Regions from separate parts of the Cytobacillus solani genome, predicted to be linked through region 1. Evidence: riboswitches for the same ligand, from Rfam matches in the RefSeq annotation. Region 1 holds a riboswitch; each other region holds the start of a gene.
What was found. A riboswitch is a leader RNA that binds a small molecule or an ion and turns the genes downstream of it on or off. The one in region 1 is predicted to bind S-adenosylmethionine.

Region 1 (3,151 bases):
CTTTCATCAAAACCACCAGAAGTTTTCATTGAAATTGCCAATGAGAAATATGATACAAAATTAGGTACATACTGCTGGGGGAATTCGTGCATCGATACTGCGGGACCAGTGGAAATGTTAGAAGGGAAAGCGCCAGTAAAAGTAAAACCTGGTGAGAAGATTAATCTTGTAATGGATTATGAGCCAAAGCCAAATAGTATACATCTCTTACAAATAAATGAGGAAAAGGAAGAAGTGGAGATATTAGTTAAGGATCATGAGTTTACGGCACCTGCACAAAAGGGAATCTATTATTTTTCCTACGGAGTATGGTGGATGGATGAAAAGCAAGAAAATGTATCCAACGGGGACGCTTTCTATGCTTTTGCTTTAGAGGTGGAATAGGCAAGGGAGGGGGGATGTATTTGAGAAAGCTCATCTTATTTCTATTGTGTTTCATTTTTACAAGTCAGTTATCTGTTCAAGCACTTAGCTGGGCGTATCCTTTCGTTGTATGGAAAGGAAATGTATATGAAGTAACCGATGAAGAGGTATCTGATATCGGAGACGTCATAGGTAAAGTAAAAAGAGGCACGGATGAAATGACTGGAGAATATTTTGGTGACGCATCAAATATGTATCCAAAAGGCACGAAGTATTATGAAATCAAAGGCATTTCCCCGAAAATAGCGATTGCAGTTGAGGTAGAAGAAAGTAAATGGTATAAAGCTGATTATGTTCATGAAGCACCTAAGCATTGGCTGGAGAATGTCATTATCGTATTGACCTTTGTTATGTTAATTGTTGCAGTATTTACGATTATGATACGAATGAATAATAGGAAAACCTGAAGGGCCATGCTGTCCTTAGCATTGCCCTTTTACTATTCTCTCTTAAGGCAAGATGGCGAAAGACCTGACAGGAAATCCAGAGGCTTTTTCCGGTTTTGGGACAATATTGAAGATGACTGCTCCTTTAGCAGGTATTTTGTCTAAGTTTGTTAATAATTCAATTTGATACGTATCCTGTTCAAGAATGTAATATTCAGCTAAGAGTTTTCCGTTTTTTTGATAGTCTATGCTTGAATCAGTGTCAAACGTTTCATGGCCAATGGCTTTAATTTTTCTTTCCTCTATTAAAAACCTCAATGCATCGACTGACCAGCCAGGGGCATGGTTTTGACCATCATCGTCTTTGTTTTCAAATGCTTCTCTATCCGGCCAGCGTTTGCTCCAATCCGTACGCAGGGCAACAAATGACCCTTCTTCAATCTTCCCATACACCTCTTCAAAACCATAAATATCATCGACAGTTAAAGTAAAGTCGTTATTTAAAGCGGCTTCCTTTGATCGATCGATGACAACTAGCGGCAAAACTAATTCTTTTAATCCTACTTCATCTAGATACCTCGTATTCCGGACGAAATGGATCGGTGCATCAATATGTGTGCCGTACTGTCCAGCAAATTTAAAGCTTTGTGCGAAAAATCCATCATCATGATTAAATAAAGTCTGGAATTCTGCTGAATCAAATGCTGAGAAATGCGGTGAACCAGGACCGAATGTATGGGTTAAATCAACCCATTCTTTTTCCTTTAATAGTTGAATGGCTTGGAGTAATTCGTTTGATACTTTCGTTAACTCATTTGACATACAGATCACCTCATTAGAATTAGATGATGGGGCTTTTATTAAAAATAAAAAACCCCTTCTTTAAACAAGAAGAGGTTTGGCATTCACGCTTTCGGCTCTTCTTATCTTCAAGCATGACGCTTCTGGAATTAGCACAGTACATTATCGTCTGTTGCTGAGGTATCAATGGGCCAGTCCCTCCACCTCTCTGGATAAGAAAAATTGCATATTTAATTTATTTATACCTACCCTACATCTAATAATTGGAATTGTCAAGACGAAAAAAGAATTTTCGAAATAGAAAAAAATGTGGGATAAAAGTAGGGATTTGTCGATTTTCCTCACTTAAGGGTTATAATAAATATAATCTATTTTTGTGAGGAAATGTATGAAAAAACAGAATATCCATACTTGGCTGCTTCATGAAGAGAAGCGGGCACTTAAAATGTATTTAATCACCTTTTATATAACCTTAGTTTTATATGATTTTTTTTACTACTACTTGTATCCAAAGTATATTCTGCATTCAGAAACAGGGATAAATAGCCCGTTAGGCTATTGGAATTATGTGATCATCTTTGGATTAATTCCAGTTGCTTATTATTAGTTAGAAAGGAAAAACAGCACGCAATAAAATATATTTACATTCTTGTTTATATGATACTTACGGCACTAAGTGACATCATTCTATTTTCGAGTGAATCTGGCGAATATGCAAGCGGGAATGCGGCAGAATTAATCCTAATATTATTTTCGCCCCTTTTTATTAATAAATGTTTCTATTGGGTTGTTACGATTGTTTCTATTTCCAGATATTTTATTGTAGGTTTACTTATTCATTCAATGGTAGTGGTTATCCCGATTGCTTTAATCATTATTTTTTCTGTGATTACCTACATTTTATTAAATCGATTCAATTCTTATATTTATGCATTAACCTCTGCAAATGAGGAATTAAGGCATAAGGAAAAGCTGGCATTTATCGGTCAAATGGCAACTTCGATTGGACATGAAATCCGAAATCCTCTTGCTTCATTAAAAGGGTTTACACAGCTGCAAAAAGAAAAATATGTTCAGGATCAGAAGTATTTTTCAATTATGGAGCAAGAAATTGAGCGGATAGATTTAATCGTAAATGATCTCTTGCTGCTTGGAAAGCCAAAAAACACTCAATTCCAAAAGAGTTGTTTGAAAGAGATTATTTTCTATGTGATATCGATAACGAAACAACAGGCTAATGAAAAAAATATTTCGTTATCAGTAGAAATGGATGAGTCGATTCCATTGATTGAATGTGTAGAAAATCAGATTAAGCAGGTGTGTATTAACCTTATAAAAAATGGCCTAGATTCAATGGATAACGGTGGAATGTTCAAGATTCTTTTAAAGCATGAATTAAAGAATGAAATCTCGATTAGCTTTATCGATCAAGGCTGTGGCATAAATCAATCTGAGCTGAATAAGCTGTTTACTCCATTTTATACAACAAAAGGTGATGGAACTGGTCTTGGGCTTATCGTTACGAAAAAAATAATCGAAGA
Region 2 (3,151 bases), 1.9 Mb from region 1:
AATTTTCTAAGTAGCGGCGCTGCTCGATATTTTGAATCCTGTGTTTCTTCATATAATGAATCCTGAACAAATAATAAAGTATCTAACCCAATTAAATCGGCTAGGGCAAGCGGCCCGATTGGATGGTTCGCACCTAGCCTCATCCCTTTATCAATATCATCAGCACTAGCTACACCTTCCTGTAACACAAAAATTGCCTCATTAATCATAGGGACCAAAATACGATTAACTGCGAACAATGGTGATTCCTTGACAGCAACAGCCTCCTTCCCAAGGGATTCCACCAGCTCTTTTGACCTTTGATAGGTTTCTTCAGTTGTATCATATCCTTTTATGAGTTCTACCAATTTCATTACTGGTACTGGATTAAAAAAGTGGAATCCCATTACTCTACCAGGATCTTTCATTACACTTGCAATTTCTGTAATACTCAATCCAGATGTATTACTTACAATAATTGCTTTCTCATTAACTATTTGATCAATTCTCCTGAAGATTTCCTTTTTTAGCTCCATGTCTTCACTTACTGCTTCAATGATGAAATCAGCTTCTGCAATGCTTTCCCACTCAGTAGAAGTACTTAATAATTGTTCGTATCCATCTATTGTTTCTTTATTGGCTCTTCCTTTTTCAATAGCTCTGTTCCAATTTTTACCTATTTGTTTTAAGCCTCGATCAAAATATGCCTTTTCCTGTTCTATTGCAATTACTTCGTACCCAGCCTCAACACATACTTGAGAAATACCCGATCCCATTGTTCCAAAGCCAATTACACCTATTGTTTTCATATGATTCTCCTCCTTAATTTCCTGTAAATGATGGCTCTCTTTTTTTCAAAAATGCAACTACGCCTTCTTCCTTATCATCTGTTAAACATATATCTCCAAATAATTTCGCTTCTAGTTGTTGACCTTCATTTAAAGACACTTCCGCTCCCATATTGATTGCTTCCTTCGCCTTTTGTACAGCGATAGGTCCTCTTGAAGCGATAATATTTGCTAGCTCAATCGCTTTAGATAATACATTGTCCTCTGTTACCTCCTCAATGAGGCCGTAATTATAAGCTGTTTCAGCAGAAATGAACTCACCAGAAAAAATTAACCTCTTCGCCATTCCTTGTCCAATCAGCCGTGGCAGTCTTTGTGTACCTCCATACCCAGGAATAATTCCAAGCTTTACTTCTGGGAGACCAAATTGTGAGTGATTAGAAGCAATACGAATATCACAAGCAAGCGCAAGCTCTAGACCTCCACCTAATGTGAATCCATCAATGGCAGCAATCACAGGTTGTGTAAGATTAGCTATTCGATTAAATACTGCCTGCCCCCTCAAACAAAGTGCTTCCCCTGCTTCTGATGTTAATCCAGGAAATTCTTTAATATCCGCACCAGCTACAAATGCTTTTGTGCCAGCACCTTCGATAATAACAACTCTCACACAATCTCCAATTTGCAGAACAACTTCTTCTAAATCATTAAAAACATCACGATCTAAGGAATTCACAGGGGGGGAATCGATAGTAATAATCCCAATATTATCTTTCTTTTCATACCTGACTTTTCCCATATTCATCACTCCTAATTTTTCTTGACCTTCAAATTTAAACTTGCAATTATCGTGCCAAAAACTAAACGTTTATTTATCTAAAATAAAGTGAAATTAAATCATCTATCCCCATTATCAATATTTAAATGTTTGCAATAACTGTTTCCAAATGACACAACTTTGTTTCTATTTGACACACTTGTTATTCAGAAGAAACAATAAAAAAACCCCCTTCATTGCAAAGAAGAGGGAAAAACTACTAGTAACACCTCTTCTTATCTCTCAAGCGATGCTTGCTGGATTTGGCACGGTACAATAAGTCCGTTGCCGAGGTGTCATTGGGCCAGTCCCTCAACCTCTCTTGATAAGAAAATATTTAAAATATTCAATTTATTAAACTTGTCCCTTACTTTATAATGAGTAAAAGAGAATGTCAACTACTTTCAATTTATTTAAACTATTCACCGTAAACAAATATAAATCAGGGAGTGAACATTATGGAAGTTTATGCATTAAGTGGGTCAAGTGGGACAGGGAAAAGTACCAGTGCCTTATCTTTTGCGTACAAAAAAAGAATCCCAGCAATCATTGATGATGGCCTCTTAATATTGAATGGGCAAAAGATTGCTGGTTCATCTGCGAAATTCGAAAAGAATTATATTTCAGCAGTAAAAAGAGCTACTTTTTTTGATGATCAGCATAAGAAAGAGGTTCAACAAGCCATTCATAGTCATTTTATCGGCAAAATCCTAATCATTGGAACTTCAGATAAGATGGCAAATTTAATAGCCAAACGCTTGGAGTTAAGTGAAATTAAACATTATTATTATGTTGAAAACATACGTTCATCTAGTGAAATAAAAATAGCACAATATGTAAGAAAGACAGAGGGAAAGCATGTGATACCTATACCATATAAGCAAGTTGATCAAAATTTCTTTAAGAAATTAATTTATAAAGGAATGGAGGTTTTTTCAACTAAGGAAGAAAGAATTGGAGAAACAACAATCGTTTATCCTGATTTTCATCATGGAACTATTAAAATCCATAAAAAGGTTTTTAAGCAACTTGTTGAATATATTTGTGTTAACTTTAAAGAATTTGTGAATTACGAATCCGTTTCAATCCATTTACAAGGACTCCCAACACTAAATTTAAACGTATCCATTAGTTTTCCTATTCATAATAATATTCTTGAGAAATTAACAGCTCTGCAAATGGAAATTTATCAACATTTTCTTGACCATATGAATATTGAACTATACGCAATCAATATTTCAGTTATCAAAATAGAGAAAGGAAGCCCTCTAAGAAGATGAGCTTCCTTAAAAAAACAGGTGTAGCATTCGACATAAAACTGAGCAGGGGAAGATTGTAAAATCCTTTAATTTGAAATTGAGCGTCGAGAAAAACGTGGGATTCGTTTTTCAACAAACGCAGCTACTCCTTCCGGAAAATCATAATTATCTACAAAAGGCGTCGTCCCCTTCCATAATTCTGGTACACTATTCACACATTGACTTACAGATTGCTTGACAGCTAGTAATGAAGAAGGTGCTTGAGAGGCTACCAGCTTACCCATTCTAATTGAATAACGATCTAAAAT
Region 3 (3,151 bases), 1.8 Mb from region 1:
GCTTTAAAGTTTGGTGCGGATATAACTGTGAATTCTGCTTGGTGATCCAATAATTCTTCATCTGTAGGGCGAATGAATAGCTGATGTGCAAATAAGTTATGCCAAGCGTACTCGTTAATGACTTGGATTGGCAGTCTATGTTTTTTATCAGCGCCTGCAAATCCTTTAAAAACAAACACTTCGTCTTTTTCTTGTAAGTAGCTTAACACTTTATTATATAAATTAGAGAATACTTCTTCAGAAATTGGCTGGTTCACACTTCCCCAATCAACTGTATCTAATGTTGAAGCTTCTTTCACAATATACTTATCTTTAGGCGAACGGCCTGTATATTTGCCAGTTGTTGCAGCAACAGCTCCAGTTGATGTCAGTGATCCTTCATTACGGTTCAATACCTTTTCAACAAGCTGAGGGACAGACAATTGAATTTGAATATTATTACCTTTTAGTAAATCAATCAATTTATTTGGAATGCTAACAGAATTCATCTGATGAATACCTTCCTTTATCCAGGATTATTTTTGAAAGTGATTACATCTCCTAATTAGTATAACACATTTAGATGATTAATCTATACTATTAAGAAATTTTTCTTTAAATTAATAAAAATGTCACAATTGGTTTTAAGCCAATGTAAGAAGGACACTTGAAAAAACAGGAAGAACTCCTTCCATATATGTTAAAATCGTAATAACAAAACATAAATGGGATGATCTTATGAAATCGACTGCATTATACGATGGAACATGCTCGTTATGCAAGGAATCTAAGCGAATTTTTTGTAAGCTTGACTGGTTTCGTCAAATCGAATGGGTTTCATTACAGGAATATGAAAAAAATGAACATCCACTTTCGTTTGATAAAGCTAGTTTGCGAAAAGAACTTCATATTATTACATCCAATGGTCATGTGTTAAAAGGCTTTTACGCAATAAGATATTTGTTTCTTCGTCTCCCTATGTTCTACCTTTTAGGAGCTTTTTTATATATCCCATTTTCCTATTTAATTGGAAATCCAGTGTATCAATGGATTGCAAAAAATCGCCACAAATTTTTAAAAGGAAAATGTGAAGATGGAAGTTGTTCATTATAGTATAGGTTATTAATGAAAAAACAAGAATTTTATACAGATAGTTATTGACATGAATTCATTTTATACGTTATGATTTTACCTTGAACGGATACTCTCTTATCCCGAGCTGGCGGAGGGACAGGCCCAATGAAGCCCAGCAACCTGTTAAAGATTTTTTTTAGCAAAGGTGCTAACCTGACGCAAGGACTTAGGGCCTTGAACGATAAGAGTGAAAGGCGCGAATCGATTTGTTTTCAACCTTTTCACATATGAAAAGGTTTTTTTGTACTTTATGAACTTTTAATTATGGATTAAAGTATAATAAAAACGAAGGCTTTCGCCATAACAACTTGGCGATAAGCAAAGTTTTTATAATGCAAATTTGATGGACGGCTTTTGGTTTTTTGAGTTTTTTAATATGACTGTGTTTAAGTGTTAAAGGGGCATATTAATAAAAACTCCCTGTTTATTTCATACTACTTAGGGAATGAGTTCCGTATCAACCTAAGGTTGCTTTCTGCTAAGTAATCTTGCCTATTATATAAATAAGGAGGAATCCAGATGTCAACAAAGCGTCGTTTGTTTACTTCTGAATCAGTTACTGAAGGCCATCCGGATAAAATTTGTGATCAAATTTCTGATGCGATTTTGGATGCCATTTTAGCAAAGGATGCGAATGCACGTGTTGCTGCAGAAACTTCTGTAACAACAGGTCTCGTTCTGGTAGCTGGTGAAATTACTACTTCTACGTATGTAGATATTCCGAAGATTGTACGTGAAACGGTGAAAGAGATTGGCTATACACGTGCAAAATACGGTTTCGATGCGGAAACTTGTGCGGTATTAACATCGATTGATGAGCAATCTGCGGATATTGCGATGGGTGTTGACCAAGCACTTGAAGCACGTGAAGGTTCAATGAGTGATGAAGAAATCGAAGCAATCGGTGCAGGAGATCAAGGCTTGATGTTTGGTTATGCTTGTAACGAAACAAAAGAGCTTATGCCGCTGCCAATTTCATTAGCACATAAATTATCCCGTCGTTTAACAGAAGTGCGTAAAGAAGATATTCTTCCGTACCTCCGTCCAGATGGTAAAACGCAAGTAACAGTAGAATATGATGAAAATAACAAACCTGTTCGTATTGATACGATTGTTATTTCAACTCAGCACCACCCTGAGATTAGCCTTGAGCAAATTCAACGTAATCTGAAGGAGCATGTGATTAACCCCGTTGTTCCGAAAGAGCTAATTGATGAAAATACAAAGTATTTTATTAACCCAACAGGCCGTTTCGTTATTGGCGGACCTCAAGGGGATGCTGGTTTAACTGGTCGTAAAATTATTGTTGATACTTACGGCGGATATGCTCGCCATGGCGGTGGTGCATTCTCTGGTAAGGATCCTACAAAGGTTGACCGTTCAGCTGCTTATGCTGCGCGTTATGTGGCGAAAAATATTGTAGCCGCAGAATTAGCAGATAAAGTAGAAGTTCAGCTAGCTTATGCAATTGGCGTTGCGCAGCCAGTTTCCATTTCTGTCGATACATTTGGTACTGGAAAAGTTAGCGAGGATGTATTGGTTGATCTTGTTCGCAAACATTTTGACCTTCGTCCAGCTGGTATTATCAATATGCTTAACCTACGTCGCCCTATTTATAAGCAAACAGCTGCATATGGCCACTTTGGCCGTACAGATGTGGACCTTCCTTGGGAACGTACGGATAAAGCAGAAGCTTTACGAGCAGAAGCAACAAAATAATATAGAAAACAGGAACTGCATTTTGCGGTTCCTGTTTTTTTGTGTGTTTTGAAACCTGAAATATCAAATAAAGGTTGAAAAGGATGCAGAATATAGAATGGAACCTGGAATATCCAAATATAGGAAAATCCAGTCGAAAAAAAGAGAATAGGAACCCCCTTGATGACGATATACATAATTATAATTAAAATAGGAAATATTAAATCATTATATGCCATTTATTTTTGAAGAGCTTTGTAATAATGCCCCTTTTCGGCATATTCTCTGCTTATGCGTTCCATTTCCTTTATATCTTCTTGTGTTAATTCACGAATCACTT
Region 4 (3,151 bases), 930 kb from region 1:
TGGTGTATAGACTGTCATTGTTTGTTCCCCTTGCCAGCCTGTGCGAAAATGATGCCCATCCTCATTCAGACGGCCGCAGCCATAGCACCAAGCAAAATCATCCGGATAAATATCTTGAACAGCATTTACTACTTTTTTCTCCATTATACTACCCCCTTTTCAGAATAGTATAACATATCAAACGCTTTTTTCTTTTTTAAAATTTGGATAGCCAATGAGTATGGCTGCTACACCACAAACTCCTATTAGAATCGGATAATAAGAGAAAGGCAGAATGCTTACTGGTGAAATACTAGCAACACCTGCAGCAACTAGGATTTGTGCTCCATACGGAATTAACCCCTGTACACAGCATGAGAAAATATCTAAGAGACTAGCCGATTTTCGCGGATCAATTTCATATTGATCGGCAATATTTTTGGCAAGCGGTCCCGCAATCAAAATTGAAATCGTATTATTGGCAGTTGATAAATCAGTTAGTCCGACAAGTCCAGCAATGCCAAACTCTGCTCCCTTTTTGGATTTGATATTTCGGGTTACTATATGAAGCAAAAAGTCGATCCCGCCATTATGCTTAATTACCTCTACCATACCAGCTATCAAAATAGCTAGAAAGGAAATCTCATACATTCCAGCCATTCCTTCTCCAACCTTTTGAACCAATGGCATCATTTGATAGCTTCCATCCGCCAATCCAACAACTCCTGCTAATCCAATTCCTAATGCCAAGACAAGAAAAACATTCATCCCAATTAAGGCAAAAATAATGACTAAAACATATGGAAGAATTTTTACTAAGTGATAGGAATGTTGCGTAATTTCGGCATTTTCTCCCATTGTCACAATGCCTAGGATGACACATGTCACAATGGCTGCCGGTAAGACAATCCAGAAGTTCACTTTAAATTTATCCTTCATTTGTGTATTTTGTGAACGAACAGCAGTAATTGTTGTATCAGATATAAAGGAAAGATTATCACCAAACATAGATCCGCCAATAACGGCCGCCATGGAAAGCGCCAATGAAATATCTGTTTGCTCACTTATTCCAACTCCAATTGGAGCAAGTGCAACAATCGTCCCCATCGATGTTCCCATCGAAAGAGAAATAAAGCAGGCAATAATAAATATTCCGACCATTAATAGGTTTTGCGGGATGACTGAAAGCGCAAAGTTTACTGTCGAATCAACTGCCCCCATCCCCTTAGCCACTTCTGAAAACGCTCCTGCTAGGAGGAAAATGATAACCATAAGCATCACATTTAAGTTTCCTGCCCCTTTGCAGAAAATATCTACTTTATTACTGAACGTTTCCTTTCGATTCATTACTAATGCAACTGCACCAGAGATTGCAATGGCAACAATGACAGGAAACTTATAAAAATCTCCCGTCACAATTCCTGTTCCAATAAATAATATTAAAAAGACCACGAAAGGCAGCAGCGCCCACGGGTTCCCTTTTTTACCCAGTTCCATAAAGTGCACCTCCGTAAAATTTTCCTTCGAACATAACAAAAGACCTCTTCTCACCACAGCAAGAAGAGGCCTTATAAACGAATTTATAAAACACTCCTCTTATCTCTCAAGCACATTTGCTTGCTGGATTTGGCACAGCAACTCTAGTTTCCTACAGTTCCGCTGCCGAGATATCATCGGGCCAGTCCCTCCATCTCTCTGGATAAGAAGATATAAACGATCTATTTGAATAAGTAACAGATTACATGATTTCTTGTATTCATGCAACGGTAAATTTTTGGATATTTCTTTTGCTGTAAATTGATTCTACTGCCACTTATTTCATTTCCCACACAATTGGAAGGAAATAAATTATAATGAAGTAGAAACTTTTCATAGAAAACGAATGTATATAATATATAGCCCATTTTCAATATTCGACAAGGAGGATCCATATGGCACATATAAAAGATACGAGCGCAGCCAAGGAGGAAATCCTTGCTGGAAGCAGAGAAGCAGCAGCATCCATAGCGATGGGAACGAGAAAAAGATCTTCTATCCCATTTCCCTCATTTGGCAAGTCTTTTAAGTTACGAGTTTTATTGATTGCTATTATCGTTTTTTTAATAGGCAGCTTAGGTGCGTTTACCTATTTAAAATTGTTTACTGGCAGCACCTACCAAAGCGAAACAATTAATATTGTTGAAGGCGTTCAAGAATTGGCAACCTTAGCTACCGCACAGGCTGTTGTCACAACAGTGATCAAAGAAGAAGATAATAAACTATTTAATAAAGAAATCAGTGTGAATTTCCCCGGTACAAAAAGGACGGTACTTCTCATTGTTCCTGCAACAGTACTTGCTGGTGTTGATCTGCAATCAGTTACGGATGAAAACTTTGTAATTGATGAGGAAAACAAAGAAATTAAACTAACTCTTCCGCATGCGGCATTGATCCAAGATCCATCTATTAACATGGACAAAGTACAAACGTACTCTGAGGAAGGCCTGTTTAGAAGTGAAGTGAAATGGGACGAGGGGTATGACCTTGCTGCAAAAGCACAGACTGAGATTATAAAAGAAGCTGAAAATATCGGATTATTAACGAAAGCAGAGGATAGTGCAGTAAAGGTATTAAGTCATTTCTTTCAACAGCTTGGCTATGAAGCACGCGTTGAATTTAAATAACAATAGAAAATGGGTGGTGCGCACAGCACAACCCATTTTTTATACTTCTACTAGACTTATTTTGTCTTTCACACTTTTGATGCAATGGCGCGGCCAGCTTCCCGCCCAGAGAAAAGACACCCACCGACAAATGTCCCCTCTAATGCGCGATAGCCATGAATTCCTCCTCCGCCAAAGCCAGAAACCTCTCCTGCCGCATACAGCCCTGGAATGGCTTCTCCTGCATCATTCAATACTTGACCCGATAAATCTGTTTGTAGCCCCCCTAAAGTTTTTCGGCTAACGATATTTAACCGAACAGCAATTAAAGGGCCATTTTTAGGATCAAGGATTTTATGTGGAGCTGCTACACGAATTAATTTATCCCCTATATATTGGCGGGCACCTCGAAGAGCAGTAATTTGCAGGTCCTTCGTAAATTTATTATCGATTTCTCGATCTCTTGCCTTAATTTGCCGCTCAATCTCTGCAAAATCCAGCAAATTTTCGTCTGTTAGTTTATTCATCCC

Region 2: another riboswitch for S-adenosylmethionine. It lies ahead of FI644_RS15215 (enoyl-CoA hydratase/isomerase family protein); the one in region 1 lies ahead of FI644_RS05820 (cyclase family protein).
Region 3: another riboswitch for S-adenosylmethionine. It lies ahead of metK (methionine adenosyltransferase); the one in region 1 lies ahead of FI644_RS05820 (cyclase family protein).
Region 4: another riboswitch for S-adenosylmethionine. It lies ahead of FI644_RS10615 (Na+/H+ antiporter NhaC family protein); the one in region 1 lies ahead of FI644_RS05820 (cyclase family protein).

The regions. Positions count from the first base shown of each region.
Region 1 covers NZ_CP041305.1:1,145,493-1,148,643, reverse strand. Annotated here, with positions in the region: gene FI644_RS05830 (hypothetical protein) at 1-384, shown strand, start outside; gene FI644_RS05825 (hypothetical protein) at 405-830, shown strand; gene FI644_RS05820 (cyclase family protein) at 873-1,631, opposite strand; SAM riboswitch class I at 1,730-1,829, opposite strand; partial or broken gene FI644_RS27315 (HD-GYP domain-containing protein) at 1,999-2,456, shown strand; gene FI644_RS05810 (ATP-binding protein) at 2,454-3,151, shown strand, end outside.
Region 2 covers NZ_CP041305.1:3,022,653-3,025,803, reverse strand. Annotated here, with positions in the region: gene FI644_RS15220 (3-hydroxyacyl-CoA dehydrogenase NAD-binding domain-containing protein) at 1-788, opposite strand, end outside; gene FI644_RS15215 (enoyl-CoA hydratase/isomerase family protein) at 802-1,566, opposite strand; SAM riboswitch class I at 1,818-1,916, opposite strand; gene FI644_RS15210 (hypothetical protein) at 2,043-2,864, shown strand; gene FI644_RS15205 (enoyl-CoA hydratase/isomerase family protein) at 2,930-3,151, opposite strand, start outside.
Region 3 covers NZ_CP041305.1:2,970,647-2,973,797, forward strand. Annotated here, with positions in the region: gene pckA (phosphoenolpyruvate carboxykinase (ATP)) at 1-488, opposite strand, end outside; gene FI644_RS14940 (thiol-disulfide oxidoreductase DCC family protein) at 718-1,092, shown strand; SAM riboswitch class I at 1,186-1,301, shown strand; gene metK (methionine adenosyltransferase) at 1,633-2,832, shown strand; gene FI644_RS14950 (gamma carbonic anhydrase) at 3,051-3,151, opposite strand, start outside.
Region 4 covers NZ_CP041305.1:2,072,658-2,075,808, reverse strand. Annotated here, with positions in the region: gene FI644_RS10620 (PaaI family thioesterase) at 1-144, opposite strand, end outside; gene FI644_RS10615 (Na+/H+ antiporter NhaC family protein) at 178-1,476, opposite strand; SAM riboswitch class I at 1,573-1,685, opposite strand; gene FI644_RS10610 (DUF4230 domain-containing protein) at 1,911-2,642, shown strand; gene FI644_RS10605 (FAD-binding dehydrogenase) at 2,711-3,151, opposite strand, start outside.